One region of the Abyssisolibacter fermentans genome, then DNA from elsewhere that is predicted to be linked to it. Evidence: riboswitches for the same ligand, from Rfam matches in the RefSeq annotation. Region 1 holds a riboswitch; each other region holds the start of a gene.
The links. A riboswitch is a leader RNA that binds a small molecule or an ion and turns the genes downstream of it on or off. The one in region 1 is predicted to bind thiamine pyrophosphate.
Positions count from the first base shown of each region.

Region 2: it holds a riboswitch for thiamine pyrophosphate, as region 1 does, so the genes downstream of both, thiT (energy-coupled thiamine transporter ThiT) here and AYC61_RS07445 (thiamine-binding protein) in region 1, are expected to answer to the same signal.
Region 3: it holds a riboswitch for thiamine pyrophosphate, as region 1 does, so the genes downstream of both, purF (amidophosphoribosyltransferase) here and AYC61_RS07445 (thiamine-binding protein) in region 1, are expected to answer to the same signal.
Region 4: it holds a riboswitch for thiamine pyrophosphate, as region 1 does, so the genes downstream of both, thiM (hydroxyethylthiazole kinase) here and AYC61_RS07445 (thiamine-binding protein) in region 1, are expected to answer to the same signal.

Region 1 is NZ_LOHE01000045.1:113,858-122,098, reverse strand. It holds gene AYC61_RS07460 (ABC transporter ATP-binding protein) at 208-954, opposite strand; gene AYC61_RS07455 (ABC transporter substrate-binding protein) at 935-1,942, opposite strand; gene AYC61_RS07450 (ABC transporter permease) at 1,957-2,718, opposite strand; gene AYC61_RS07445 (thiamine-binding protein) at 2,690-2,980, opposite strand; TPP riboswitch at 3,055-3,164, opposite strand; gene AYC61_RS07440 (cytosine deaminase) at 3,317-4,576, opposite strand; gene codB (cytosine permease) at 4,588-5,850, opposite strand; gene AYC61_RS07430 (B12-binding domain-containing radical SAM protein) at 6,176-7,960, opposite strand.
Region 2 is NZ_LOHE01000051.1:50,089-58,329, forward strand. It holds gene AYC61_RS08355 (cysteine synthase family protein) at 1-271, opposite strand, end outside; gene thiT (energy-coupled thiamine transporter ThiT) at 1,376-2,047, opposite strand; TPP riboswitch at 2,234-2,332, opposite strand; gene AYC61_RS08370 (exodeoxyribonuclease III) at 2,456-3,214, opposite strand; gene AYC61_RS08375 (metal ABC transporter permease) at 3,512-4,342, opposite strand; gene AYC61_RS08380 (metal ABC transporter ATP-binding protein) at 4,339-5,097, opposite strand; gene AYC61_RS08385 (metal ABC transporter solute-binding protein, Zn/Mn family) at 5,103-6,017, opposite strand; gene AYC61_RS08390 (Fur family transcriptional regulator) at 6,262-6,690, shown strand; gene AYC61_RS08395 (hypothetical protein) at 6,961-7,497, opposite strand; gene AYC61_RS08400 (DUF4184 family protein) at 7,657-8,241, opposite strand, start outside.
Region 3 is NZ_LOHE01000037.1:156,908-165,148, reverse strand. It holds gene AYC61_RS04375 (glycosyltransferase) at 1-705, shown strand, start outside; gene AYC61_RS04370 (glycosyltransferase) at 745-1,569, shown strand; gene AYC61_RS04365 (ATP-grasp domain-containing protein) at 1,641-2,942, opposite strand; gene AYC61_RS04360 (DegT/DnrJ/EryC1/StrS family aminotransferase) at 2,980-4,068, opposite strand; gene AYC61_RS04355 (glucose-1-phosphate thymidylyltransferase) at 4,262-5,326, opposite strand; gene rfbB (dTDP-glucose 4,6-dehydratase) at 5,396-6,397, opposite strand; TPP riboswitch at 6,696-6,806, shown strand; gene purF (amidophosphoribosyltransferase) at 6,936-8,241, shown strand, end outside.
Region 4 is NZ_LOHE01000024.1:18,567-26,807, reverse strand. It holds gene AYC61_RS01325 (FecCD family ABC transporter permease) at 1-908, shown strand, start outside; gene AYC61_RS01320 (heme ABC transporter ATP-binding protein) at 924-1,706, shown strand; gene thiE (thiamine phosphate synthase) at 1,761-2,387, opposite strand; gene thiM (hydroxyethylthiazole kinase) at 2,380-3,198, opposite strand; TPP riboswitch at 3,369-3,479, opposite strand; gene AYC61_RS01305 (sigma 54-interacting transcriptional regulator) at 3,712-5,571, shown strand; gene putP (sodium/proline symporter PutP) at 5,890-7,377, shown strand; gene AYC61_RS01295 (sigma 54-interacting transcriptional regulator) at 7,845-8,241, shown strand, end outside.

The sequences.
Region 1 (8,241 bases):
TATATTCAGCCTCATATGTGATTCGTATTCCTCAGACCGGAAATTTGCCTCCAGCTTCCTTCAGATTCCACCTCACGGTGGACACCCTTGCTCTTGGCTAACACCTAATCACCTTCGGTGTTCGGGACTTTCACCCTATAGATTATGCCCATGCTGGGCACACATAAATTAAGGAGCGATTTCAATTAAATCGCTCCTTTTGGTGCTTTACAATATGTCTAAAATACCAGCTTTAATATCATTAAATTCATGAGATATAATTATATTACTTTCTCTTGGTCTTTTTATATTAACATTAATTTCTTCTTTAATTTTAGTTGGTCTATCAGATAAAATATATATCCTATCAGCTAAAAATATTGCTTCTTCAATATCATGAGTTATAAAAATCACAGATGCTTTTAAATCATTAAATACTTCCATTAGCCAAGATTGCATATTACGTTTAGTTATTGCATCTAACCTCCCAAAAGGTTCATCTAAAAGTATTATATCTTTAAAACTCATGTAAGTTCTCATTAATGCTGCTCTTTGTCTCATACCTCCTGATAATTGAAATGGATATTTATTTTCAAATCCTTCTAGTCCAAATATTTTAAAATACTTTATTACCTCTTCTCTAGCCTTCTTTTTACTCATACCATTTACAACTAAAGGTAATGTAGCATTGTCTATAATTCTTTTCCAGGGCAATAATAAGTCTTTTTGATACATGTAACTTACTCTACCTGTCTTTCCTGTATAGTCCTTGCCATCAATTATTATTTTTCCATTATCAGGCATTAACAGCCCGGATATCATATTAAATATAGTACTTTTACCACATCCACTGGGTCCAACTAAAGCTACAAACTCATTTTCCCCAATATAAAAACTAATATTATCTACAACATTTATATTTTCAAATGATTTATTTAATCCTACTACTTCTAACTTATTCTGGCAAAAACTCATTTGTAAACGCCTCTTCTGCATTGAATTCATTTTGTAATAAGTTGTTTTCATACATCCACTGGCCGAAATTTTTCCATGTATCAAGCTTCATTTCGCCCCATCTTTCGTTACCTTTTTTATATTCTTTGGCTAAATATTCTTGACTCTTTATCGCTATATCTTTATCAGTCTCTGGTGCATGTTTCAATAAGTCTTCAACAGCTTTATCTGGATTTTCAATTGCATATTCATATCCTTTCTTTGCTGCTCTTAAAAACTTTCTTATTACATCTGGTTTATTTTTAATCATATTTTCATTTGTAACTAGCACTGGTGTATAAAAATCCAATCTAGGATCTACATCTTGTAATTTAATAAAACTTATTGGGAAATTTTTAACCTGTGCTGCTATTCCATCCCAACCATAGAATATCCATCTGAAATCCACATCATTTTTAACGCTCATAAAGAAGTCTTGACCTGTTACATCAAATATTTCTATTTTATCAAAATCAGCTCCATCTTTTTTCATTAAGGTTTTTAAGAAAGCTGTTTCTAATTCAGTACCCCATCCACCATATTTCTTTCCTTCAAAATCTTTTGGTGAATTTATATTTTTATCTATTGGTGCAGCAAACCCAGAAGTATTATGCTGAATTATTGCAGCTACAGCTACTAGAGGTATTGGGTTTTTAGCAGTTCTTGCCATAGTAATCTGTTCTTGAAAGCTAACTCCCAAATCTCCTTGCCCTGCACCTACTAATGTATTTACATCAACATCTGTTGGTTGGATAATTTCTATTTCTAAACCTTCTTCAGTAAAATAGCCTTTTTCTATAGCTGTATATATACCAGTATGATTAGTATTTGGCAGCCAGTCTAATATAAAAGTTACTTTTTCAAGCTTTTCAGCTCCCTGATCATTTGGTTCACTTGGTTCATCTGATTGACACCCTATAACATTCACTGATAACATAAAACATAACATTAATATTATTATTTTCTTCATTTTAATTCCTCCTATTATTTTTCTCTTGTCCATGGCATGAATCTATACTGCATATATGATATTATTTTAAAGATCATCATACTAAATATTATTATTAACAAAATTGCTGCAAAAAGTTTATCTACTAAAAATGATTTTTTTACTCTTAGTATATATAAACCTAAACCTGCTTTGCCACCCATCCACTCTCCAATAATTGCACCCATAAAACTATATGTTGCAGCTACCTTTAAGCCTGAAAAAAAGTTTACCATTGATGCTGGAAATTTTACCAAAGTAAATATTTTAAACTTTGAAGCCCCCATTGATTTCATCATGTTAATTAAATCTTCATCAACTGATTCAAGTCCTTCTAAAAGACTTATTACTATAGGAAAAAAACATACTATTACAACCATTATAACCTTAGGAAGCATATACATTCCAAACCACACTGCAAACAGTGGAGATAAAACTATAACTGGTATTGTCTGAGATATAACTAACACTGGGTATATTGCTTTCCTTAAAATTTTAATATTATCCATTAATGATGCTAGTATTATTGAAAATACTACAGCTATTAGTAATCCATATACTGCTTCTTGAACGGTTACTAATATATGTTCTTTACACTCAGGAAGTATCTTAAAGAATGTAATTATGACATCTTTAGGTAAAGGTAACATATATGGTTGAATGTAACCATAACTAACACTAATATGCCATAATAATATTATTATACCTATAAAAATTATTGGTATAACTTTATCCTCTATACTTGTATGTTTTTTCATTCATTGTCACACCTTCTGGCTTATAGTCGATCTTTATTACTGATACAACTCTTGAAGACCCTTCTCTTATACAAATTTCTTGCGCTTCTTTAACTATAGCCATTAATTTATCATACTCACCTTCCATAGTTGTTTCCATTGGTCCCACTTCATATTCAACGCCACACGAATCTATATAATCTATAACCTTGTCAACTACATCATAAATTTGTGCTTCTGGTACACATGGTAATACCTGTAAGCTTACATTGACTTTTGCCATTTTCTCAACTCCTTATATTTTTCTTCTTTGCAAAAAATAAAACCCTATTACCTACTTGGTAAAGGGATTAATTAATCAATATCTTAATAACTCCCTTCGCTAGCATTACCCAGTTCAGGTTATATGGGTCGAAACATTATAGTTTCCTCTCAGCCTAGTATTTCCAGCTCCCCAGTTAACTTTTATTCTTTTCATTTCCACAAACATTTTATACTTTTATTATGAAATAGTCAATATTTTATTTTTTTAATTTAAAACTTTACACCATTAAATGGTAAAGCTTCTTCATCTTCCTTTATTGATTCTTGACAAAATAAACCTAAATACAAACATATATTACTTGCTAAAATCTATCTGCTCCTCGTTTTCAATGAAAACAGTGGTCTCACTTGGAACGGTTTTAGATATAACTTTACCTTCTCTAATAGAATACGTTACTTTTACCTGTCTCCTAATTGCGTCATAAGGATTCTCAGCTGGCAAGATTATCATATTTGCTTTTTTCCCTTTTTCTATACCATAATCACTTATGTTTAAAGCTTTAGCACTATTATCAGTTATCAATTTTATTGAACTGTTTATATCATTAAAGCCCATTATTTGACATATATGTAGTCCCATATGAAGCACTTGAAGCATATTACCTGTCCCCAAAGGATACCACGGATCAAATATATCATCATGTCCAAAGCAAACATTTATATCTGATTGTAATAACTCTTTAACTCTTGTAATACCTCTTCTCTTAGGATATGTATCAAATCTTCCTTGTAAATGTATGTTAACTAATGGATTTGATACAAAATTTATATTTGACATCTTTAACAATCTAAACAACTTATATGTATAAGCATCATTATATGAATGCATAGCTGTAGTATGACTTGCTGTAACCTTTTCACCTATACCATATTCATATGCTTTAGTTGCTAAGACCTCAATAAATCTTGATTGTTCGTCATCTATTTCATCACAGTGTACATCAACCAATGAATTGTATTTTATAGCTAATTTAAACATCTGCTCTATTGATTCAACACCATATTCTCTAGTAAATTCAAAATGCGGTATTGCTCCTATTACATCTGCTCCTAATTTCATAGCTTCTTCTAGTAATTTTAGTCCATTAGGATATGATAATATTCCTTCTTGAGGAAAAGCAACTATTTGCAGTGTTATATAATCCTTCAATTCTTCTTTTAATTCAAGCAAAGCTTTTAAAGCTGTAAGATTTGGATCTGTTACGTCTACATGAGTTCTAATAAACTGAATACCCCCTGCAACTTGCCATTTAATTGCTTTTTTTGCCCTTTTTTTTACATCTTCAGTCGATAAAAATTTTTTTCTTTCTGCCCAACATTCTATACCTTCAAAAAGAGTACCACTTTGGTTCCATCTAGGCTCTCCTGCTGTTAATGTAGTGTCTAGATGTATATGTGGCTCTACAAAAGGCGGCAATACAATGCCACCCTTAGCATCTATAACTTTTCTATCTTCACATTCTATAACATTATCAATATCTTTTATAATGCCATCATTTATTAAAATATCCTGAAATTCATCTATACCTTCCAATCTTGCATTTTTTATTAACATATATTTCACTCCTAAGCTTTAACTTTTATATTACTACTATCTTTAATGTAAGTACTTGATAATTTCATAACTAGTATATACACTACAAAAGCTGTTAATACTGCATTTATTGGTGCTATTCCTGGTAAATATTTAGCAGCTAAAACTCCTATTATCCATGTTATTATTGCTTTATAGTTTATATTAATAAATCTTTTATCCTCAATATTTTGGTATTCACCTTTGCTTACTATAAAATAATCCGCTATTATAATACCTCCTATAGCAGGTATAAATGAACTCAAGAATGTTAGCCATCCTACAAAATTGTTATACAAAAACATTGCTCCAACCGTTCCAATAATACCATTAAATATAACTAATTTGTTTTTAGGAAGCTTTGTTATATTCGAAAATCCTAAGCCAGATGCATATAACGCGTTGTCATTAGTAGTCCAAATGTTAAAACCCAATATTATTATTGCAGGTATTATTAATCCTTGTAAAAACATAACCTCTGATATATCTGCTTGTCCCGTAACTGCTGCTCCTACAGCTCCAAATATAAACATTAATGAATTTCCCAGAAAAAATGCTGTACAAGTAGTTAATACTCCAATTTTTTTATTTTTAGAAAATCTTGCAAAATCAGGAGTTAATGTTCCTCCACTAATAAATGAGCCTACACACATTGTTAAAGCTGTTCCTATACTCAAGGTTTGTTTTGGCTCTATTGCAAACAATCCGTTAAGTCCACCAACACTACTTACAGCTTTAAAAACCGAAAAACTTCCAAGTAATGCTATGGATGGCACTGCGATAATACTTAATATAGTTAATGATTTTATACCAAAATACGCTGTTGCTGTCATAAGTATACCTGCTATAAATATTAAAACGTATACATTTATTGATGTCACCTTACTTACTGGTATTGCAAACATCGCAACGCCAACTCCAAACCAACCAACTTGAGTTATTCCTAATAAAGCAGATACTAAATATGAACCTTTTTCTCCAAAGGAATATCTTGCTAATAAATGTGTAGATAAACCTGTTTTTGATGCAATATACGCTAAAAAACTAGTATAAGTACCTAAAATTATATTTCCTAAAAATACTGATAATAAAAAATCCTTTGCATTTAATCCTGTTCCTAAACTTCCACCAGTCCACATGCTAGCAGAGAAAAATGTAAACCCTAACATAACCGCCATCATTGCTAAAAAACCTTTTTTACTATCTTGTGGTACTGCTTGTAGAGAAAAATCGTGATCTTGAATGTTGTTTTTCATATTATGTCCCCCTAAATCTATTTATCAGCACCTGAAACAATAAAAAACTCCTACTCAGTTTTTTCGTCGGGGCAAGAAATTCACACCAAATCAACATTTGGATTCTCTGCTTTAAAAAAGGCTTCTCATCACACTGACAAGAAACCTTGTATTTACATATAAAATTACACTAGTTATAGTAATATTACTGTATAAAGCACAACCTTGTCAGCCTCACAGAACTGAATTAAAGGTACTGATATTCATTTTTTAATATTATTGCATAAATTTAATCTATTGTCAATGTAATAATATATCAAACGTAAAAATATTATTTTAATTTATACTACGAAATTTTCTTTCTAAGTTTTTGTAGTTTATAAACTCCATCAGGTTTATAAATTCTAACAATAGTTTCTTTTATTTTATACTCATCTAATTTTGTACACTGTTTATTTGCATCATAAACATCATAATCATATGTTTTAATTACATCACCAGTTTCTTTTTCTATAATAAATTGGTTAACATCATATTCAAATTTAAAAACTTCCTTTATTATATGATCATATTTTTTAAAATCGAAACTTTTTATATATTCTCTCCAAATATTAGTTATTTTGCACAAACCATCCTTATCTTCTGCATCTAAATTCTCATTAAAATATACTAAATCTCTTGAGTAATTACCTAGATATCTATAGAATGAATTATAAATATCAAAAAAATCATTATTAAAAAACTCGATCAAGTTGTTATAAGTTATTCTAAACATATTAAATAAAACTTGAACGTAGTTGTTCATAAAAATATCGCAGTATGGATACTTTTTAACTATTGAATTATTTAATGTATAAAAATGTGAAAATAGATTAGGATACTTAGCTATCATTTTAATATTTCTTTTCATATTAGCACCATATGTAAAATCTGGTATTATATTATCATCAAAGCTTATATCATCAGAATATTCAGTATAAAATTCAGTTCCTCTTACCATTGAAAAAATATGCAATTGTACCTTATCAACATTCAAATCTCTTAATTTTTTTATAACTCTAAAAGTTTCTTTTAAATCTTCTAATTCTTCGTTAGGTAATCCATATATAAATGAACATGTTACTTTAATATTACTTTTGGTAAGTAATCTGATTTTACCATAAAAATCATCATCTATTTTTAGATTTTTATTAATAAATTTTTGCATTCTAGCAGAGCCACTTTCTACTCCAATGAATATTCCTGTACATCCTGATTTAACTAACATTTCTATCATTTCTTTATCTAAAGTATCAATTCTAGCTGAACATGTCCATCTAATATCTAATTCTTCTTCAATTATTTTGTTACAAAACTCTATAATTCTTTTCTTATTGACAGTAAACAAATCGTGTACAAAACTAAACTTAGTAATATTATAGTTTTCAATCAAATTTTTTACTTCACTAATTATTCTGCCATTACTTTTTAGTCTAAATTTTCGTTTCCAGAAACTTTTACTCGAACAATACTTACATCCAAAAGGACATCCTCTACCAACTTCAATAGGAAATGATTTCATCTTATCTATATATGGAATAAATGAATAATCTATTTCCGGTAATGTATCTAAATCTTGTATTAAATCATTTTCTTCATTTATAATAATATCTGATCCTTTTCTATAAGCTATGCCTTTTATCTTTGAAAAATCCATTTTACCTTCAAAGCCTCTCATAATATTAACTATATTACTTTCTCCTTCTCCTATACCAATGAGGTCTATGAATGAAAAAGTACTCATTAAGTCAAACCCTGCAACTGATGCTTGAGGCCCTCCCAAAACTAATTTAGTATTAGGAGTTTTATATCTTATATACTCAGCTATTTCAAGGCTTAAGTGATATGAGTTTGCCATAGTATAAAAACTTATAACGTCAGCTTCTTTGTTTATTAAATAGTCACCCAATTCAGCAGTATTTCCATCTTCAAATACATTACTTTTTAATTCTCCTATATTATGCAAATATGAAAAATTTACTATTTCTGCTTCATATCCATTATCTTTTAATATCTTAGCTAATAAAAGAGGTCCTATATATAATTCTTCATATTTAAATTTACTTATTGCATTAACGAATATAACTTTCATAAATACCTCCTTAATATTGAAACTTAGCCATAAAGCTAAGTTTCTAATACTTATAATAGTTAATTACGTATATCAATAGTAAAAATTGCTGTGTATAAATCCTCTTGACTTTTATCAATTGTCATCTCATCAACAACTTCATAGTTATTCATGCAAAAAACCCCCTTTTTTATTTACACTTTTAGTACAAGTTAATTATATCACAAATTTTGTATTATTTTTATTTTTTCCCATGTTTTATTATTTTTTTACTTATTTCTTTTATTTTTTATAATATTATT
Region 2 (8,241 bases), on a different contig from region 1:
CAATAACCGGATCACTGATAAGCTTAAGCTTGTAACCTTTTACTGCTGAAAGCATTGCTAGTGCAAGTCCAAATGTTCCCGAAGTTGTTTCAAAAATTCTGCTTCCTCTTTTAATCTTTCCTTGCTCATAAGCTTTCTGTAAAATATATCTAGCTGGTAATAGCTTCATTAAATAAAAGCTTGCTCCATAGAGATTTGAAGAAAGCTTATTGAGACGTGGAAGTTCATAATTAAGAAATGGCCAATGATTATCGTCTAATTGTCTTGTCATTTTTATCCTCCTCATATGATTTGTAATTAAGTTATTACTTAAAATTTTGTTTTATGTATTTTGCTACTTTTTAATCAAATATAAATTTGAATTTTGGTAGAATGCTTTACCAAATATTTTTTTAGTTAAATTTCAAGTATTAATAGTATTTTTATTCAAATCATTTTATATTAATTTACTTATATTAGTATATCACGCAGTATTGTTTATCCCAAATTTTACATATTTTATTACAATACTTTGTTTTATATGTATTTTGTTTATAATTTTACATTTTTTTATAATTTTTTCTATTCTTTCTTGATCGTATTTTGTAAAACAAATTATATTATTTTATAATATATGGTATTTTTCTATTTTTTTGTATTTTCCCCTTAATTGAACATTGTAGTTTTTTGATGTTTCTTTGAAAATGTTTTATTTTAAAAATTGTATAAATATTTATATTTTTATTGCTGAATAATGGTTTATTGTTTAAAAAAAGACTTATTATAATTACTTTTTTGTAATAAAAATACATTCATTAACTCATAGATAGACTATAAAAACAAATTTATTAAGAAATTGTAATAATTATTAAATTTAATTAAATATATGAAATTAATGAAATATATATTATTTTGTTGAAAAATTGTCAAGTTTATCTAATGCAATTATTTGAAAAATACAAGCATTGTAACTGAGAAAATCTCAATACCTAATAAAACTCAAAAAAAATTACTAAAAATTTCTTTAACCTTGATTATTCATATATCTTTAAATAGTGTACTGTATAATTCTGAATTAGAAGATTTCAGTAGATTGGAAGAGCATACGAAGTTGATATGTCAAAAATTTAATGATACTTTATAACCAAAAGGCTCTAGTAGAATATTTGAATTTTATGAAAATCTGGGATTAACATTATTGGTATTTATTATCTCTATTTTAATAGCAATACTTGTAATTATTATAGATGATGTGTTAATAAGGTGTGTATTAAGCTAGATGGAAGATGGAGATTTGACAATTAACATCAAATCTAAATTTAAGTTCTCTAATTAAATAAAATAAGGGTATACATTTATCATATACCCCTAAAATAACATCTAATATAAAAAACCGCTATGCAGTTGCCCTAGCTTTAATTTGATTCATAGCAGAACCAACAGCAGGAATAATTAAAATAAGTATTGTTAAAAACACTTCACCAGCTATGTAAGAAATATTATATGCAAATGAATATGGAACTGTGTCAAAGCCTACCTCTTTAGCATAGCTTGCGAAAAAAACAATTCCAGTTATAAAATGAAAGAAAAATCTTCCCCCAGCACCTAGCACTAAACCTTTTAAAAGACCATTAGATGAATTTTTAAAAACACCAGCTAAACCAAGTGCACCAAAAGCTAGTGGATAATCTAGTAATAATTGTATTGGGTGAACTACCCATCCTCCAATAGCTAATTGAAAGAACCCATACGCTACACCACAAATAATACCTTTTGTAACACCAAACCAATAGCCAATAAGTACAATAAACAACATACTAAACGGCGTAATAGAACCTCCTTGTGGGAGTTTTACCAGTTTAATTTGTGATAAAACCATTGCAATAGCTATTGCCATTGAACAATAAACCAATTCTTTTGTTTTCATCTTATTTGATTTACCTCCAATAGCTAAAACAACAATTAGTAATATTACAGCAATTAAAGCTATTAATATTTGTCCTACTGTTGAAGCTATTATATCCTGTAATTGCCCACTATTAAGTGCTTCTTGAAATTGTTTGAACATAAAAAAATCCTCCTTTTTTAACCCAGGAAGATTATTGACTGAAAATATACCTTTATAACAACGGAAGCAATTACGTAGTAATTGCAATACACCGTTTCAACACACAAGATTGCACACCGCCTATTTGTTAGGTCTAATCGATATCCGAGCTACCTATATAATGTGGGGGGGCATCTTGCGCCTTGTTATAATCATGCAATGCTTCCCTACAACGGCATTATCCGTATCAGGTTATAAGGGTCAGTTAAAAACTATCTCAGCCAAATGGCTCCCCTAGCTTAATATATTATTTCATACATAATGTACACCTTTTTTTTTTATTTGTCAAGTATCGAAAAATATTGTTATTGTCATTTCCCAATCCACATACTAATGAGTTAACATAATTAAAATTATTAAATCAAATATTTAATCTATGCTTATATCAAGTAAAACAGGGCAATGATCACTCCCCATGACATCGAAATGAATAACGGCATCCTTCATTAAATCCTTTAACTTCTCTGATACGATAAAATAATCTATCCTCCAGCCCGTATTTTTTTCTCTTGCCTTACGCATATAGGACCACCATGAATAAGCACCTTTTTTATCTGGATAAAAATATCTAAAGCTGTCAATAAAACCAACTTCAAGTAGCTTTGATAGTTTATTTCTCTCTTCATCTGTAAATCCAGCATTCCTACGATTTGTCTTAGGACTTTTTAAATCAATCTCATTATGTGCTACGTTTAAATCTCCACATAGAATCACAGGTTTACAGTTATCTAATTTTTTAAGATAATCTTTAAAATCATCCTCCCATAACTGCCTGTATTCAAGCCTTAATAGTTCTCTTTTTGAATTAGGAGTATATACATTTACTAAATAAAAATCACTAAATTCTAAAGTTATAACTCGTCCCTCTTTGTCGTGCTCTTCTTTTCCCATTCCATATGAAACTGAAATAGGTTTTTCTTTTGTAAATATTGCAGTACCAGAGTAGCCTTTTTTGACAGCATAATTCCAATATTGATGATAATCCGTTAATTCTAAATCTATTTGCCCTTCTTGAAGTTTTGTTTCTTGTATGCAAAAAATATCTGCATTCACTTTATTAAAATAATCTAAAAATCCTTTTTTAATGCAAGCTCTAAGACCATTTACGTTCCATGATATTAATTTCATATTTACCTCCAAAATTGTATAACATTAAATTATTAATTCTATAAACAGCTATATTTAGTCCAAATTACTTCGAATTTATTATATAACACTTAGTCAAAATTATATAGTACACACACTGATTTTGAAAACTATTAAACTTTTATTAGCTCATTCGAAGAATGAGCTTCATTGATTAAAAGTATTTATTTATAATTTGGGTTAAATATTATTAATAATATTAAGAGGTTAACAAGATAAGTTACATCAAGCAAGCCTATTAATGTATTATAATAGGCTTATATATTAATAATACCTTAGTTATCCATATATGTCTGAATAATGATGAGTTCTTACACGTTTATATCCTAATAAACATAAATAGAGTGCTATAGATACTAATATAATTGTTGCACCTGAAGGTATATTAAAAATGTATGATAAATAAAGACCTAAGTAACATAAAAAGACACCTATAAAAATTGAAAAAATCATCATACTTTTTAAATTTTTTGTGAATAGTTTTGCAATAGCTGGTGGAATTGTAAGTAATGCAATGACTAATATAATTCCTACTACTTTAATCATTAAAACAATGCTAATTGCAATAATTATCATCAAAAAAATCTCTAAGTTTAGAATATTTATACCCATTACTCTTAGATGCTCTTCATCAAAAAGATAAGCCTTCCAATATGTAAACATACTACTAATAATAAATAAAATAAAAAAACTTAAAACAATCAAAATTTTAACGTACAGTTTAGACACTGTTAAAATATCGCCAAACAAATATGACGTCATATCAGGAGGATATCCTTGTGTCAGATTAATAAATAAAATTCCAAGTGACATACCCCCTGCCCAAAACATATTTATAAGGGTGTCACTTTTAGTATTAGATAAACGCTTTATCCCTATAATTCCCAAAGCTGATAGTATGGAAAAAATAATCCCGGGAATGATTGGTTCTATTCCTAGCAAATATCCAAAACCTATACCTCCAAAAGATGAATGTGCAATCCCTCCAGACATATTCACTAATCTCTTTTCAACAATGATTGTACCGACAATGCCACATATTATACTAGAAAAAAGCGCAGCTAATATAGCGTTCTGTATGAACTGATACTTAAAAATAACTCCTATCATAAACGAATACTCCCTTCAGTATAGATATCTTTCAATAAGCTTTTTTTATAGTTTTTGTCATTAACACCTATTGGAAAAGAATATAATTTACTCAACGCATTTTTATTTCCATTATTACTATTTTCATAATACTTAAGGGTTCTATCTATAAAAGCAAAACAATCACAATAAGAAAAAATATCTGTCATACTATGAGTTACCATAATAATGGTCTTATCTTTATTTAAATCTTTTAAAATGTTTAAAATATCTTTTTTTGCTTCTGCATCAATGTTAGCAGTAGGCTCATCTAATAACAGAATATCAGGATCTGACACTAGGGCTCTGGCAATAAGAACTTTTTGTAACTGTCCACCTGATAATTCACCAATTTGTCTATGCATAACATTTTTTAAATTTAACATTTCAATAAAATATTTTGCAAGATTCTGATCAGTTTCACTGTATCGATGGAAAAACTTTATTCCTTGTTTAATCCGTCCTTGTAAGATAACATCATTAACACTAATGGGAAATTCCAAATCAAAAGATTTAAACTGTGGAACATATGCCATTTTGGTATCTTCTTTTATATGAACTTCTCCACTAGTAGGTGCTTTTAGTCCAAGGATTATCTTTAACAGTGTTGATTTTCCACCACCGTTCGGACCTAAAACTGCAAGAAAAGACTTGTTTTTAATTTTGAAAGTAATTTCTTTTAACGCACATATACCTTTATAATGTGCTGATAGATTTGATATACTTATAACATTCATTTTTTTTATTCCTTTTCTAGTATTGTTTTGAAAGTTTCTACAATTTTCTTCATATTTTCTATATAATTAGATGCTAAAGGTTTAATTTCTACAGTAGTTCCATTTATTTCTGCTGCAATAGTCTGTGCTTGCTGCTTATCAAATTCTGCTTGATAAAAAATAACTTTTATATTCCGTTCATTCGCAAAATCAATAACATCTTGCAGCTTCTGTGCTGTAGCATCTTTACCATTTTGTTCAATAGTAATCATTTTTAAACCATAATCTTTAGCAAAATACCCTAATGAAGGATGATATATAATAAAAGTTTTTTGTGATAGTTCTTTTGTAACGTTGGTTAACTCTCTATCTAGTGTTTTTAAGCTGTTTATATAACTTTCTGCATTTGAAATGTATGTACTTTTGTGCTCAGGGTCAATTTCACATAATTTAGATTTGATTTCTTCAATCATTACTATAACTCTCTTTGGAGACATCCATATGTGTGGATCACGCTGACCTTCTTTATTTTGACTATGCTCTACTTCATCATAATTATCATAATCTGTTGCTATTATAGGTAAATATATTTTGTCTACTGTCTCTTGCAATGAAACTAAGTTAATATTTTTATTTAAACTGTAGAGTTTTGGAATAATATTCGCTGATTCTGTAGGAACGCCTATAGAAAAATAAATATCTGCATCACTTAATTTTTTAATTTCTCTTGGTGTTGGTTGATAATTTGCAGGACTATTACCTGGTCTAATCATAGTTATAACATCAACATAATCACCACCTACAGCTTTAACAAAAGTTGATTGTGGAATAATAGATACAGCTACTTTTACATCACTACGATTATGATCATTAGATTCATTAGAACAACTACTAGTTAATAACATAACAACTAAAGTTACTAATAAGAATACTTTTTTCATTTCACACCTCCATTTGCAAATGATTCGCATTTGCTCTTGTAATTTATATTATAGCATGATATCATTATTTGTAAAGAACATTATGCTAATTCATATAGTAAATTAACGCTTTATATAATTAAAATTCTATTTAGTATATAGTTCCCAACTATTTAAAACTGCAATTTATTTTTATAATCATATAAACTTTAAGCTGGTTTTATATTATTTTATGTTGCTTATTAAACTATAAGAAGGTGAACAAATGAATATTAATAATGATATTAAAGAAATTTTCAAAGAAATAGGAATTAAATACACTAAAAATAGAGAAAATATCTATTCATTTTTATTAAGAGAAAATAGACCAATAGACGCAAAATATTTATTTTTTAAATTGAATGAAGAGCAAGGAAATATTGATTTGTCTACTATCTATCGTTCATTAGAAGTTTTTGTTACTAAAGGATTAATTACTAAATTCTATTCAAATTTAGAACAAAAAAACATTTATGAAATTAAACAAAAAGGACATAAACATTATCTAATTTGCACTAAATGCAAAAAAATCAAACCAATTGACTACTGTCCTCTTAAAGAATATGAACAGTATCTCAGTGAAGATACCAACTACGTTATTACTAGCCATAACTTGGTGATATATGGCATTTGCCCAAGATGCCAAAATAATTGATAATTTAAAACAAAATTCATTTTAACAACCGTATGTTAAAAAAATTTCTAGCTCGTTATTAAAATTATTTCTTAATTTATGATAATTCATACCTAATAGTGTTCTTACTTTTCGTTCTAATTGGTGATTGATTTATCATGCTTGTTTCTAATTATATAAAAAGAGAAGATAGTATTATCTATCTCCTTTTTGTATGATTTTTAATATACTTATGTAATTTTCAGATTTCTTATTTCATAGCACTCTTTTATTGTGAGTCAAGTAACATATTTAATGTATTATATCATTTCCATTGTAATCAATTATTTTAGTATTATCTGTGTCTATTTCTCCTGTTCCTACTAAATACCATAATCTTATATCATCTGCATTAATGATATTTGCATTATTATCATCTATAATAATCTTAGCCACAGAATCGTCATAAATAACACCACAACCTACCCATCCTGCTTCTTTATTATAGAATCCAAATTGCAACCCTACTGGTATAACATTACTTTTAACTTTAAGTTCACCACTTGCGTGCAGTAGTTTGTACCCCAATATTCCTTTTTCTAATAAAGCATAAGCTATGTTATTTTTATTATTATAATAAAAAAGTAATACTTGTTCTTCATTAATTTCAACCTGTTTTAGTAACCTATTAACACTAAGATAAGGAGCTTGTCCTCCAAGATGTTGCTTAACAACTTGAATAGGTTTATATGTTGTTTGACGTACAGCAAGTAATACTAATACTATGAATAATATTATTAATAAAAAATAAAATATCTTACTTTTTAATAATTTTCTTAAAATGCTCAAATCAATCTCCTTTCAATTTCACCGTAATTACGTGTCAGTTATATGTAATAAATAACACTGTTTTAAAACCTTATAATATAAAAATAAAAATTTACAAATAGCTATCTATGCAAGTTGTTTCAATGCTTTTAATTTAGCTGTTATTTTTGTAGGGTTGCCCTACTGACATTCTTTTTCATAGATATATTTATAAACTATAGACACTAAAATAATTCCTATAAATAATCCACTTATTATAGATACAATATATACCCCAATATTGTGTATACAAAATCCACCTATAGTAAAAGATATTCTAAATAAAAAAGTTATAATTCCAATAAGAATAATCAATAGCCAATACATTATTTTTTTTGTAACAGAATAATTACTCACATTTGTTTTTATAAAACTTCTTTTTGATAAAAGATATACAAATATAATAATGAAACCCAATAAAGTACTTCCATGCTGTAATACCTTGTATAAAGGTAAGTTGAAATTTAATACACAAATATGCTTCTTTAATAATGGTATCATTCTTACAAATGTACCTGTTTTATGTGTAAAAGAATCCCATAATACATGAGACATCATACCAATTAAGGAAGAATAAATGAATATACCTAAATCTTTAAATGATCTCATTTTCCATCTTTCTACTGCCAAGTATCTGTATCTATTACTAATAAATTGAGGTGAATTTAATATAAATTGTTCTTTTATAATATAATGAAATAAAAAAGCTATTACTGTGCATAAAGG
Region 3 (8,241 bases), on a different contig from region 1:
AAAAATTTAGAAGAAAAAAGTGTTACGGTTATCACTTGCACCCACCGTCCTAATAAAATGAATCAAGTCTTTCAGAATTATTCTAGACAATTATATAGGAATAAAGAGTTAATTGTTGTACTCAATAAAAATTGTATGAGTTTAACCGATTGGAAAAATGAGTCTAAAAAATACAAAAACGTTCAAGTTTTTCAACTAGACGAAAGCTTGACATATGGAGAGTGTAAAAACTTTGCTATTGATAAATCAAATAATGACTTTATAACTTTCTTTGATGATGATGATTATTATGGTCCCAGCTATCTAAAAAAATCTATACCAGCTTTTACTTATACAAAAGCTGGTATAATCGGAAAAAGAGCCGCATATATTTACTTTCTTGATAAAAAAATTCTTGCTATACAACATCCTAAATTTGAAAATCGCTATGTTGACTGGGTACTTGATTCTAGTATGGTTTTTAAAAGAGAAGTATTTGATAAAATTAGATATCCTTTAAATTTTCCTCGAGGAGCAGATTGGGAGGTACAAAGAGAAGCTTACAAAAGAGGATACAAAATATATGCAACAGATAAATCTAATTATGTAGTAATAAGAGCATCAAGAAAAGACGGTCATTTATGGAAAATTACAGATGAGGAGTTATTAAAAAGATGTGCTATTGTCGGTACTGTACAAGATTTTACTAAGTATGTTAATAGCTAATGTAAAGGTATTTAAAATATTATGTGAAAGGTAAAATAAATGAATATGAAAAATCACATTATTACAAACCCTGTAAATAAAACAATACCCAATAGGAAAAAATTCAAATACAAATATACTAATCCAAAAACAAAAAAGAAAATTAAATTGCCTTTCATAACTGTTTATACATGTACCCATATGCAAAAATATATGAATAATATTTTTGAGAACTATAATAGACAAATATATAAAAATAAAGAATTAATTATAATTTTAAAAAATAATAAATTAGATGAAGCTGTTTGGAATAAAAAAGCAAGCTCATATGAAAATGTTAAAATATACAAACTTGACGAAACACTAACGCTTGGTAAATGCTTTTCTTTTGGTATTAAAAAATCTAACTATCCATATATATCAATCTTTGATCATGACGACTACTATGGCTCAAATTATTTAGCTGATTCAATAAAAATCATCAATAATAATAATGTATCTATGATAGGTAAATTTACGCATTTTGTTTACTTTGAAGAAAGTAAAATTTTAGGTTTAAGAAATCCTAATTTTGAAAATAGATATGTAAAAAAATACATTACAGGTGGATCTATCATTTTTAAAAAAAATATTTTAGAAAAGTATAATATTAAATATGAATATAACAACAATGTTGATTGTGCTATCAGCTCTGGTCTTATAAAAAATGGATTAAAAATCTATTCCGTTGATAGATTTAATTATGTATATCTTAGACGTAAAGACAAAAACAATCATGCTTGGAAAATAGATGATAGAGAGCTATTGAAAGATTGTAAAATAATAGATACTGGCAAATCATTACATGAAATAATTAAATCAAATAAAATTTTTAAACATTCTTAATTATTTAAATGTGACTTAGCGAATTAAAAAAACTCTTTAAATCCTATCCTAGAGTAATTTAAAGAGTTTTTTTAAATTTTCCAATCTATTAAACACTCAATATTGTTGATGTCAAAAGTTGGAATATTTAATTTACTCGCAACTTTTAACCTTTCTGAAAATGAATCATCAATAAATATAGAACTATTTTCTTTTATATATTTATATTTTTCATCAGTATTTTTTATATATATAATTTTTTCGAATATATTTCCAATCTTAAATTTATTTAGAATCTCTTCTATGTCTTTATCATTCCGAGTAATAAGATATATTTTTTTATTTTTATTTAAACATTGATATAAAAATCCAATGAGTAAAAAACAAACCTTACTTTCATATATTAATGTGTCATCTAAGTCTACATAAACATTTTCATAATAATAATCAATTTTATATCTTGATATAAGAGCTCTATCCATTTCAATATCATAATTGTTAGTTATTACTTTAATATCATATCCAAGTCTATCATATAAACTTAATAGAGAAAAATTAATGCCTATATTCCTGTACAATCCCATTGTTCCTGCAACTCTAGGAGCTATTTCTAATAAAGCATAGTCATTGTTTTCATTTATTTTTACTTGAAAAAACCAAACTCCTCTCATTATTAAATTCTTATTTATTTCTTGTGCCATATTATTGATTCTTTCATCAAATATTGGTGATGAATTTACACTTATACCATTTTTTATTCGTTTTCTTTCTCTAGCTCCGATAAACACTAATTTTGAGTCTCTATCAGTAAAACAATCAACTGTATACTCCTTACCAGGTAAATATTCAAGTATTAATAAAGTATTATCTAATTTTCTATAAAAACTAATTTCATCTTTTGTGTTTGCAATATACGTTCCTTTAGAACCACAGCCTATATCAGGCTTTAAAAAAACCGGAAATTTAATTATATTATCAGAATTTTTATATACTGTAGGAATATTTATAATTCCTCTAAATGCATTATAGGTTTTGCTTTTTGAACAGCAAATGCTACAAGTTTCTAAAGGCGGAGCAATAATTTCACAATTTATATTTTTTCTATTTTCAACTAATTTTAAAATAACACTATCTAGTGCTGGAAAAATATAATCAATATGTTTTTCATTAATTATTGTATTTAATTCTTTTATAAAATCACAACTGTTTATAGAAGTTGAAATTTTTATATAGTTTTTATAAACATATTTACCATGATTAGAATCTACACTTGAAGCTCCAAATATTTCAAAATGCTTAGAGTAAGATAAAGACCTATGAATTTCAAGACCTATTTCAGAACTGCAAGGAAAAACTAAAACTTTTTTTTCAATGTAATCACGCCCTTCAGACATTTTTCGATTTATTTTCAATAAAATGTGAATAGTTATTCTAAATCACATTATTTATAAGTTTACATATATTTGTAATTTCCTCTATTTTTAATTTACCATACAATGGTAGACATAAAACCCTTTTTGATATATTTTCTGTTATCTTTAGGTTTTCATTATTCTTAGCGAATAATTTCAAACTACTAAGTGCAGGATAAAAATATCTTCTAGGAAAAATATTATTTTCGTTTAACACTTTTAATGCTATCGTTAATTTATCTTCATCACTAAATAATACAGGCATATAACTGAAATTATAATTTTCTTTTCTAATCTTTTGAAACCTAATTGAGCTGTTATTATTTAATAAGTTCAGATATAATTCATATTTTTCCTTTCTATTATTCAATTCATTATCCATGTATTTTAGGTTTGCTAATCCCATTGCAGCGTGCATTTCTGACATCTTGGCATTGGTTCCAAAATCTATAATCTCTTTTTGTTCATTGAACCCAAAATTTCTTAGTGATTTTAATCTATTCATAAGTTTCTCATTCCTTGTTACACAAGCGCCACCTTCAACTGTATTAAATAACTTTGTTGCATGAAAACTAACAACAGATATATCACCATATTCTAAAATAGATTTTTCTTTATAATCTACAAACATAGCATGAGCGGCATCATAAATAATTTTTAAATTGTATTTCTTTGAAATTCTATCAATTGCTTCAATATCACATGGATTACTAAAGGTATGAACTGCTAAAATAGCTGCAGTATTTTTACTTATCCTATCTTCAATTTTACTTGGATCTATATTAAAAGTCTCTGGATCAATATCTACAAATACTGGTGAACAATTTTCCCAATTTATAGCACTAGCAGTTGCGATAAAAGTAAATGGTGTAGTTATTATTTCACCTTTTAAATGCAATGCTTTTATAGCTAATTGGATTCCCATAGTTCCATTAGAAGTTAAAACAAGATTTTTCAATCTTAGCTTTTTCTCTAATTTTTCTTCCAATTCTTGAACTAATGGACCATTGTTGGTTAATATATTGTTTTCCCATATTAATTGAAGATAACTTATATATTCATTTATTGGAGGTAAAAAAGGACGTGTTACTAATATCTTTTTATTCATAATACTCCCCTTTATTATTTCATCTATTAATCTTGCTTAATTTACTATGTCTACTAGTTGTTTAAACATTATATCCCATTCACCGTTTCAACGAGGCGGGATATATGCACACGACCTGTTAAATCTAAGCGTTACCCGCCACTTATAGAGGTGGAAGACATCTTGATCCTTGTTTATATAAAGCAAACTTATATTAATACAATTCCACTTGACTATTTTTACCTAATAAAAACTTATTTGATTGTTTACTTTTAAAACTTTTTTTTATTATAGTATCTTGAGCAACTATACTTGAATCAATGATTGTATGAATGTTTGAAATAATACATCCTTCTAAAATAATGCTGTTTTTTAACTTTGAATTTATTATATTAACATTATTACAAATAGATGAATAAGGACCTATATATGAGTTTTTTATTATAGTATTATTACCAATTATTACAGGACCTTTAATAAAGCTGTTTATTATTCTAGAATTTTCACCTATTATTATATTACCAGAAATTTCACTTTTAGCGTCAATTTCACCATTTATATAATGCATTATTCCCTTCATTAGATACTGATTTCCATAAATAACATCTTGAGGATTGCCTAAATCTTTCCAAAAACCTTCATGCATTTTATACGTTACTTTATAACCTTTTTGAATAAGCCATCTTATTGCATCAGTGATTTCATATTCTCCTCTCCATGAAGGTTTAATGTTTTCACATGCAGCAAAAATATTTTTATCAAAAATATAAATTCCTGTAATAGCTAAGTTTGAAGTTGGTATCTTTGGTTTTTCAACAACATCTACTACATAATCATTGTTTGTTTTAGCTACACCAAATCTCATAGGATTATCCACTTGCTTTAACAAAAGATTACAATTACTATTATTTAATTTGAACTCATTTATAAGCAATTTAATATCTAAATCATAAAGATTATCTCCTAAAATCATTATAAAATCATCATCTTTTATAAACTCCCTAGATGATGATACTGCGTTTGCTAGACCAATGGGCTTTTCTTGTTTTATATATTCAAGTTTTATTTTTTCAGTTTCATATTTCTTCAAACTTTCTTTAAACAGTTCCATATTATCATTGACTAATATCCCTATTTCATTTATATCAGCTTTTATTAAAGAATCTATTATATAAAATAGCAAAGGCTTATTTACTAATGGTATTAATTGTTTTGGTAATGAAAATGTTATAGGAAATAACCTAGAACCAATTCCACCACAAAGTATTAGAGCTTTCATTTTATTACCTCTCCTCTCTATATACAGTAAATCAAGAATTGTAAATTAATGTATTGATTCTTTAACCTGTCATCTACTTGAATTATTCTGTTTCATGTACAGTTTTCTATATGCTATTTCCCACCAATGCTTATTTTCAACATACCAATCTACAGTATCTTTCAAACCTTTTTCAAATTCATATTTGGGGCTCCACCCTAGATGTTTAACTATTTTTTTATTATCTATAGCATACCTTATATCGTGTCCAGGTCTATCTTCAATAAAATTTATTAGACTATAAGATTTTTTTAATATATTTAATATAAACTTTACTACTTCTAAATTACTTTTCTCATTAATTGCTCCTATATTATATATCTCTCCTACTTTACCATGATGTATAACAGCATCAACAGCTCTACAATGATCTACCACATGAATCCAATCTCTAATATTTTCCCCATTGCCATACACAGGTAGATACTCATTATTTATTGCCTTAATAATCATTAATGGAATCAATTTTTCAGGAAATTGATAGGGACCATAATTATTAGTACATCTTGTTATAACTGCTGGTAAACCAAAACTTTTATAATATGATAGAGCTAAAAAATCAGCACTAGCCTTACTAGCTGAATATGGACTGCTTGGATTTACTGGTGATTTTTCCGTAAATAAACCTTTTTCTCCTAATGATCCATAGACTTCATCAGTTGAAATTTGAATAAATTTATCTACATTATAATTTTTAGCTTCATTTAACAGCACCTGTGTACCCAAAATATTTGTTTTTACAAAAATTTGTGAATTATTAATACTTCTATCAACATGAGATTCAGCTGCAAAATTTATAATACAATTAACTCCTGTTTCCAATATTTTTTTTACAAGATTTATATCATTAATAGAACCTTTAATAAATTTATATCTATAATTATCTTCAATATTTATTAAATTGTTAACATTACCTGCATAAGTAAGATTATCTAAATTTATAATCTTATAATTTTTATATTTATTTAGAAAGTAACGTATGAAATTACTACCAATAAAACCAGCACCACCTGTAATTAAAAAATTTGTCAAAACAATCACCTGCCATCTACTGTTAACATAAAAATTGAATGTAAAATTACTTATAATATATATTATTAAATGATTTATAAATTGTTAATTACTATTTTAAAACCATTCGTTTGATTTAAAAATAGTAATACTGCCCTGCAACTTTGTTATTTTTCTTCTACAGATATGCCGCAATAGTAATTTAATAAAACCCGAATCATTTTTAGATTTAGTTAACATTTAGCATATAATTTAAAATTATAGATTGATTTCAAGATTTTTATATGTTATTATTTAAATGCACGATAAAAACTAAATATTTGAGAGCTAGGGGGGTTGGATAGGCCAGCTGAGATAAAGAACCTTTTAATTCTTTGACCCTTAACCTGATCTGGATAATACCAGCGTAGGAAAGCAAAATATATTTATTAATGATTATTAAGCATAAATCCTGTACTGGATTTGTGCTTTTTCTATTTTAAGTACAATTCTAATAGTACCCCTTCCTCTAGCTTTTCAATTTTTTCTTTATTTATGACATATGATTGGAGCCGTTAATATGATAAAACTAACTAAGCTAAAAGAAGAATGCGGAGTAATAGGTATTTATTCCACAGCTGCCGTTAATTTTAGGTCATTAATCTATACTGCTATGATGTCTCTTCAGCATAGAGGTGAAGACAGTGCAGGTGTTTCAATTAGTTCTTATGGCACCATAAAAAACTACAAATCTATTGGAAACACAAATGACTTATTTAATAAAATTAATGATCTTTCTTTAAAAGGTACCTCATGTATATCTCACGTAAGATATACTACTTTTGGAGATAATGTGATTGATAATGCTCAACCCATAAGTTCTGATGAAAATACATTGTCCATTGCTCATAATGGTAATATATATAATAGTCAACAATTGAAAAAGAAACTAATGGATAATGGCATAAAATTTAATACTACTAGTGATACTGAAGTAATTCTTAATTTATTTAAATGCAATAAACAACTTAATTTAAAAAATAGAATAATAGAATCTGTTAAAAGACTAAAAGGTGCATTTGCAATAGTTATGCTAATTAATGATAAACTTGTTGGTATAAGAGATCCATATGGAATAAGACCTCTTTTTTTAGGTAAACTTAATTCTAGCTACATACTCTCTTCTGAAACCTGTACCTTTAATGTTATAGGAGCAAACTATATACGTGAAATAAAAGCTGGTGAAATAGTTATAATTGATAATAATGATATACAATCTATAAATTATGCACATAAAAATCCAGCATTATGTGCATTTGAATACATCTATTTCTCAAGAACTGATAGTATGTTAAACAATAAAAATTTATATGAAGTAAGAGAAAATTTAGGTAAATGTCTTGCTAGTAAATATCATATTGAAGCTGATGTTGTAATAGGTGTTCCAGATTCTGGAGTACCTTCAGCTATAGGATATGCCCATGCATCAGGTATTACCTATAAATTAGGATTCACAAAAAATAATTATGTTGGTAGAACATTTATAAAACCAACTCAGCTTAAAAGACAAAAAGATTTAAATATAAAACTAAATATTATCAAAGAAGCTGTCATAGATAAAAAAGTTATAGTTGTAGATGATTCCATTGTTAGAGGCACTACAAGCAAAGCTATTGTAAGATCATTAAAAAAGGCAGGCGCAAAAGAAGTGCATTTATTAATTAGCTCTCCTAAAATAGATTACACCTGCAATTTAGGAGTAAATATTTCTACCAAAGAAGAGCTGTTGTCATACAAGAAGTGTATAAATGAAATGAAAGCCTTTTTAGATGTAAATACCTTAGGCTTTTTAGATATACATGATTTATATAAAACTTTTGAAACTA
Region 4 (8,241 bases), on a different contig from region 1:
TAAATAAGATTAAATTTCTAGATATTGATATTTCAAATATAAAAAAATCGAATATATTCATAGTTTTAAATGTAAGACTTCCAAGAATAATAATATCGGCTTTGTGTGGAGGAATATTAGCATTAGTTGGAGTAGCTTATCAAGCTATATTCAAAAATCCAATGGCAGAACCTTATATTATGGGATCGTCATCTGGTGCTGCCTTTGGAGCAACGCTAGGTATAGTTTTAGGTATAAACAAAAACATTATGGGTCTTGGTATTATTTCTCTTTTAGCATTTGCAGGTGCGTTAATAACGACTATATTAGTATATAGTCTGGCGAAAAAAGGAAATAGAATATCCACAACATCAATATTATTATCAGGAATAGTCATGAGTTCACTATTATCTTCTATAGTGTCATTAATTATGATATTTAATCATGAAGAATTAGGTAAAATAATTGGATGGACTATGGGGAGCTTTAATGGAGCAAGTTGGACACAAATAGTAGTAGTGGTAATACCGGCTATAATAGGTTCATTTGTACTTATTTCATTGGCTAAAGAATTAAATGCATTATCAGTTGGTGAAGAAAGTGCTCAGTGCCTAGGAGTAAATGTAGAAACTGTAAAAAAAATTGTTCTTGTAGTTGCATCCTTGTTAGCAGCTTGTGCAGTTTCTGTAAGTGGAATAATCGGATTTGTTGGATTGATAGTACCTCATCTATTGAGACTTATATTCGGTTCTGATCATAGAGTGTTGATGCCGATATCTTTTGTAGGTGGTGCAATGTTCTTGCTAATCTGTGATACTTTAGCAAGAAACATATTAAGAGGCGTAGAAATACCAGTAGGAATAATAACTTCAATATTTGGAGGACCATTTTTCCTTTATCTATTAAGAAAATCAAAAAATAGTATATAGAAAGGTTGAAAATTTATGATTAGTGCTATGGATATACAAAATATATCATTTAAATATTCTAACAATACTATATTAAAAAATATAAGTTTTTCGGTTGATAAGGGAGATTTTTTAGGAATATTAGGACCAAATGGATGTGGGAAGACTACTTTATTAAAAAATTTATGTAATCTATTAAAGCCATATGATGGTAAAATATTTCTTGGGAAAGAAGAAATCGGTAAAATAAGCTGTAAAAGTTTAGCTAAAAGGATGGCAGTAGTCCATCAATTTGATGTAATTAGCTTTGACTTTACTGTTCATGATATTGTATTGATGGGTAGAATGCCATATCAAAAAAGATATTCATCAGAAATAAAAAGAGATTATGATGTGGTAGAAGAATGCATGAAAAAAACTGAAACATGGAAGTTTAGAGATAAAAAAATACTTCAAATAAGTGGTGGAGAAAGGCAAAGAGTTATGTTAGCAAGAGCTTTAGCTCAAGAGCCAGAAATATTGTTATTAGATGAGCCTATTTCTCATTTAGATATAAAACACCAAATTAATTTGTTGAATTTATGTAAGAAATTAAATTTAGAAAATAATTTAACTATTATAGTTACTATACATGATATTAATTTAGCAGCAAAATATTGTGATAATATTATTTTAATGCAAGATGGTAAAATACAGGCATATGATAAACCAGAAAGGGTTTTGACAGAGAAAAACATTAAAAAAATATATGACATAGGAGTAGAGCTCATAAAGAATAAAGAACAAAATATGACATATATTATACCTAAAATTAATTGATATAGAAGGGTGTTTCAAATGTTTTTGAAACACCCATATTTTTAATAGTTTTGCTTATAGAAATTTACATTTATAATATAAATTATTTGAAGCTTTTATAATATCTTCGTTACCTAGTATTGCAGAAATAACTGCAACTCCATTTATCTTGGTATTATTTAATAGTTCTATATTATTTTCGTTGATGCCGCCTATAGCTACAATTGGTATATCAACAGAATTTCTAATATTAGTCAATATATCTATGTTTAGATTTTTTGCATCGCCTTTGGAATTAGTTGGGAAAATTGCTCCAACACCTATATAGTCAGCCCCTTGAATTTTAGCTTTTTGAGCTTGTTCAATATTTGATACAGAGACACCTAGTATTTTATCTTTACCTAGTAATTTTCTAGCTTCAATAGCTGGAAGGTCACTTTGTCCTATATGTAGACCTGCTGCATCAACAGCAAGAGCTATATCTAATCTATCATTTATTATAAGTGGGACATTATAATAATCTGTTAATTCTTTTAGTGCTAAAGCTGTTTGATAAAAATCTCTAGTAGAAATATTTTTTTCTCTAAGTTGAACTACAGAAACACCTCCGATTATTGCATCTCTTACGCATTCTACCAAATTTCTATCACCAATAATGTTACTATCAGTAACTAAATAGAGTTTATAATTAACTTTATTTATAGAGTTCAATATTACCACCCCTTAATATATTTTCATTCATATTTGAAATTCCATCAAAGATTTTTACTTTAAAAGATCCGATACCATCACTTTCTTTTAAGCTTTTAAAAGCATATTCTCCAGCTAAACTCATAGATAAAATACCTGATGTAGCTGCCAAAAGATAATCATCTGTAACACCACAAAATGCACCTATGAGTGATGCTGTCATACAACCAGTTCCAGTAACATCAGATAACATGGGATGACCATTTTTGATTATCATTGTGTTTCTGCCATCACTCACTACATCTTCTTTACCAGAAATAACAATTACATTCTTATATTTATTTGCAAGGTTTTTGGCAATGGTTTCTTTGTTATTATCGTTATCAATAGAGTCTACACCTTTCATCTTAGTTTCCAAACCGCTTATTGCTTTTATCTCTCCTAAATTTCCTTTAATAACGGATATGTAAAGTTCATTTAATAGTTTTTGTACAGAGTTAGTTCTAAAAGTTGTGGCGCCAGCACCTACTGGATCTAAAACAATTGGAACATTCAATTTGTTTGCAATTTTACCTACCAATAGCATATTATTTATAGATTCTTTTGTGGAAGTCCCTATGTTTAGTACCAATGCAGATGACATGCTTAATAATTCCTCTGCTTCAGAAACTTCAAAACTCATAATTGGAGAAGCTCCTATTGCTAAGGTCATATTAGCACAATCATTAATAGTAACAAAATTTGTTAAGTGAAGTACAAGTGGCTTTTTAGTATTAATATTTTTTAGTAAATCAGAACATGCTTTAAGATAATTAGTATTCATATTTTTCCTCCTAATAATATTGTACAAAAATTGTAGCGTATAATGTGAAACCTTACTCAATCTTTGTAGGAGTGAGCTACATACATAAATTACAGATTTTCATCCCGACTCAAAATCAATATTCGGTTTCTCTATAAAAAGCATAAGACCTGATTAAAGGACTCATGCTTTTTTATACCAAATAGCTCTCCTACGCTGGCATTACCCAGATCAGGTTAAGGGTCAAAGACTTTGTTGGGTCTTTTTCTCAGCCAGCCTTTCTAGCTCCCCTAGTTATTGAAACCTAGATTATTCAAAGTTATATGAATAATCAGGGTAATTATTTAATTGTCATACATATGTTAACACAATAAAGCAAAGAAAACAATAAGCAGAATTATACAGTAAAATATTCGAAATTGTATGAATAATTAGGGCTTATTATTATAAAAAAATATATATAGTTAATAAAAATTAATAAATTCGACAAATTTATTTAAGTGTTGAAGCCTTGAAATATGGGCTTTATATTGTATGTGGGAATATTTAATAGTATTATTGAAGGAAAAATATACAATAGTAGAGAATAATGTAATAATAATATTGTGGGGTGATTCAATGGGATTTAATGAAATAAGACTTAACCATACAAATATATCTAGTGTAATGAGTACATCGTTTTTAAAGATATATAGTAACAATACTTCCAATGTTATGAATAAATTTGTAGATGACGATATAAATATTGCAGTAATTGTAGAAAAAGCTAACAATAAAGATATACCTAAAGCTGTATTGACATCAAAGGATATTCTTAGGCTAACCCTAAAAAATATAGAATTAACAGAATATGTAGAAAATTGGAAAAAATCTAATAATTTTTTTTGTTGTGTTAGTTGTAGACGAGAAATAGGTGATGTAATAAACACTATCTCAAAATTTAATCCAGAATATGTTCTAGTGTATGAAGATAAAGAGGTAATAGGTATATTAACTCAGAAACAAATACAAAGGTTGTATGATGAAAGCCTTATGTATACTTGCACACTTCTAAATAAAATTGTAGATGTTGTAAATGATGCTGTATGTGTAGTAGATACAGATAGTATTGTTCGTTATTGGAATGCAAGTGCAGAAATAATGCACAATATAAAAAAAGTAGATATTATTAATAAACCCATATATGAAGTGTTCCCTAATGCTTTATTACCTAGAGTAATAAAAGAAGAAAAAACATTTGAAAATATATATAATGAATCTAGAGAAAATTGTTTCAATATAATAAGTGCTAGACCATTATATAAAGATGGAAAACTAATAGGTGGTATTAGCTGTGATAGAGATATAACAGAAATAACAAAAACATCAAGATTATTAAATCAAACTCAAAGTGATTTAGAAGCTTTAAAAGAAGAATTTGATAATATAAATAAGGACAAGATGACTTTTGATAAGATAGTCGGTAATGATGTTAATTTTAGAGAAAAAGTTAGATTTTGCAAAAGTATATCTAAGGCTAGTATTACTATATTATTGACAGGAGAAAGTGGTACTGGGAAAGAAGTGTTTGCCCAAGCTATACATTGTGAAAGTGAACGTAGAGGTAATTTTATTCCTATTAACTGTAGCGCCATACCAAAGGATTTGTTAGAAAGTGAGTTGTTTGGATATGAAAAAGGTGCTTTTACAGGTGCGAATAAAAATGGGAAAATAGGCAAATTAGAGCTAGCTAATAATGGAAGTATTTTTTTAGATGAAATAGGTGATATGCCATTAGAAATGCAGCCAAAGCTTTTAAGGTTTTTAGAAGATGGAGTAATAACAAAAGTAGGTAGTGAGAAATCTACTAAATTAGATGTAAGAGTAATAGCTGCAACAAATAAGGATATTCAAATTATGATAGATGATGGGCTGTTTAGAAAGGATTTGTTTTATAGGCTCAATTCTATAACAATAGAATTACCTCCACTGAGAGAAAGGAAAGCGGATATTCCTTTGCTAGTAGATAGCTTTGTTAAAAAGTTTTGTAAACAATACAATATGTTAGAAAGAAGTATTCCAACAAATATTATGGATTTATTAGTAAATTATGAATGGGAAGGTAATATAAGAGAGTTAAAAAATATCGTAGAAAGAATAGTAATACTAGCAAAAAACAATAGTATTGACATTAGTCTTTTGCCAGAGAAGATTTCTAAGAATAGAAATATTAACATAAATATTAATAATGAAAGTAATATGGATTTAAATAAAATTCTCATGAATGCTGAGGAAAAAGCATTACTAAGAGCTATGGAAGTTGCAAATAATAATAAGACAAAAGCAGCTAAACTTTTAAAAATACCTAGAAGTACACTTTATTTTAAGCTTGAAAAATATAAAATTGTAGAATAGTGACAATTTGTTGACATGTGTCGAATAACTGACACATGTTTTTTTAGTTTTTCTTGCATTAAAATGTCATAAAATTGTCACTATTCAAAATAATCAAAAAAGAATAGCTTAACCATCATGATATCGTTAGTTATTAATATGGAATGATAGTTGCATAATTATATAAATATATAAATATTATAGTAAAAAAAGAGGTATTGATGGGAGGTGCCTGATACCGTAGTATTGTATACATATATATGGTATGCTATATTATTTATTATTATATTTCAATAATTTAATATAATTTCTTTAATATAATTTCTAAGGAGGGTTTTTATGAGTATAAGCGGAAGTACAATTTTTACATTTGCATTATATTTACTTTTTATGTTAGGTATTGGTATGTATTTTTTCAAAAAAACTGATAGTTTATCAGATTATGTTTTAGGTGGTAGAGGATTAAATAGCTGGGTTGCAGCTATGAGTGCATCTGCATCTGATATGAGTGGTTGGCTTTTAATGGGTTTACCTGGGGCTGCTTATTTATCTGGTTTAGAAGCAAGTTGGATAGCAATAGGTTTAGCAGTTGGTACATACCTAAATTGGAGATTTGTTGCTAAGAGATTAAGAAAATATACAGAAGTATCAAATAATTCTATCACATTATCTGATTACTTTGAAAATAGATTTAGAGATGATTCAAGAATACTAAGAATGTTATCAGCTTTTTTCATAGTATTGTTTTTCTTAGTATATACAGCTTCAGGTTTTGTTGCAGGAGCTAAATTGTTTAATACAGTATTTGGATTACCTTATATTTGGGCGTTAGTAATCGGTGTGGTAGTTATTATAGGGTATACTTTCTTAGGTGGCTTTATGGCAGTTAGCTGGACAGACTTTTTCCAAGGAATACTTATGTTTATCGCAATTATAGGTGTGCCTATTGGAGCTATTTCAATACTAGGTGGTTTTGGTAGTACGATGGATTCAGTTAGAGCGGTTAATCCAGAGTTGCTGAATATTTTTACTAAAACTGATGGAACAAGTTTAACATTAATTTCAATTATATCGCTTACTGCATGGGGACTTGGATATTTTGGTCAACCTCATATACTTGTTAGATTTATGGCTATCAGATCTTCTGGCGAAGTAAAACAAGCTAGAATAATAGCGGCTGTTTGGTCAGTATTAAGTCTTGGAGCAGCAGTGTTAGTTGGTGTAATTGGTATAGTATTTTTAAAGACTCCACTAGAAGGGACAACAGCAGCAGAAACAGTATTTATGGTTATGATAAATACAATATTCCATCCATTGGTTGCAGGTGTTTTCTTAGCTGCAATATTAGCAGCGGTTATGAGTACAGCTGATTCACAGCTTCTTGTAACATCATCTTCCTTTACTAAAGATTTTTACAAAGTTGTTCTTAAAAAAGATGCAACTGACAAAGAACTAGTTTTAATTAGTCGTATAGCTGTAGTAGTTGTAGCTTTTATAGCTTTCTTAATAGCGACAAATCCTGAAAATAGTGTACTTGGCTTGGTATCATATGCATGGGCTGGTTTAGGAGCATCCTTTGGTCCTATAGTATTGATTTCTATCTATTGGAAACGTATGACAAGAAACAGTGCTATAGCAGGTATGATAGTAGGTGGACTAACGGTCATCATATGGAAACAGCTTGAAGGTGGATTATTTGATGTATATGAAATACTTCCAGCGTTTATATTTGCTAGTATAACAATATTTGTTGTCAGCAAGTTAGGAAAAGAACCATCAAAAGAGATCGAGGAAGAATTTGATAGTGTTCAGAAAGCAGAAATTTAATTAATTTATAATTTGAAATGAAAATAGAAAACCTAAGCATTGGAACTTGGATTCGATGTTTAGGTTTTTTAACGTAATGGTACTTTTGTAAAAAGAGTTTGTTAAAATGGCTAGGGTAAAACATTGAGAGAAGTGTGGCTCAATGGTTTTGTGTTGAAACTTTCTACAGAAATATTTATATTTCCCACAGCATATAAAGGTGAAAGAATATAGGAAGGCTTTGTGAGTACGAAGTCATTAGATGATAGTTCATTACCAAATGGAAGGACATGAATCTGAGAATCTTTGTTGGCTCCTGTGAAGAAACAATTTCATTTTATAGAACCACTAAAAAAATTGCTTTAAATATTATTATTCTATGGTTAAATATGTTTAGACATAGCTGTTAATTTATTTTGAATATTTGAGGATAATATTGTTTAAACTTTAATACTCTGATAAGATAAAACACAAGGTAGGTGTAAGAATTGAAAATTAAGAATATTATATTAAGCAATATCAATCTAAAAGATGTTATGGATAAAAATGTATTAATCAAAGATAAACAGGCAAATGTACATGACATACTAAATGAAATGATAGATAGAGAAATAGATAATGTAATAATTATAGATAATGAAAATGCTAAGGCGGTATTATCGATAAAAGATATAATTAAAGCTGAGATTTGTAAATTGACAGTTGATAAATATATTGACTTAAATAATAAATATATTAGATATGCTTTATATGAATATAATTGCACTAATGATTTGATGAATATATTGGTAAATAATAATGATGTAGAATATGTAGTTATATTAAATGATAATAAAAAACCTATTGGATTAATTTGTAATAGAGAAATAAATGAGCTTTATACTA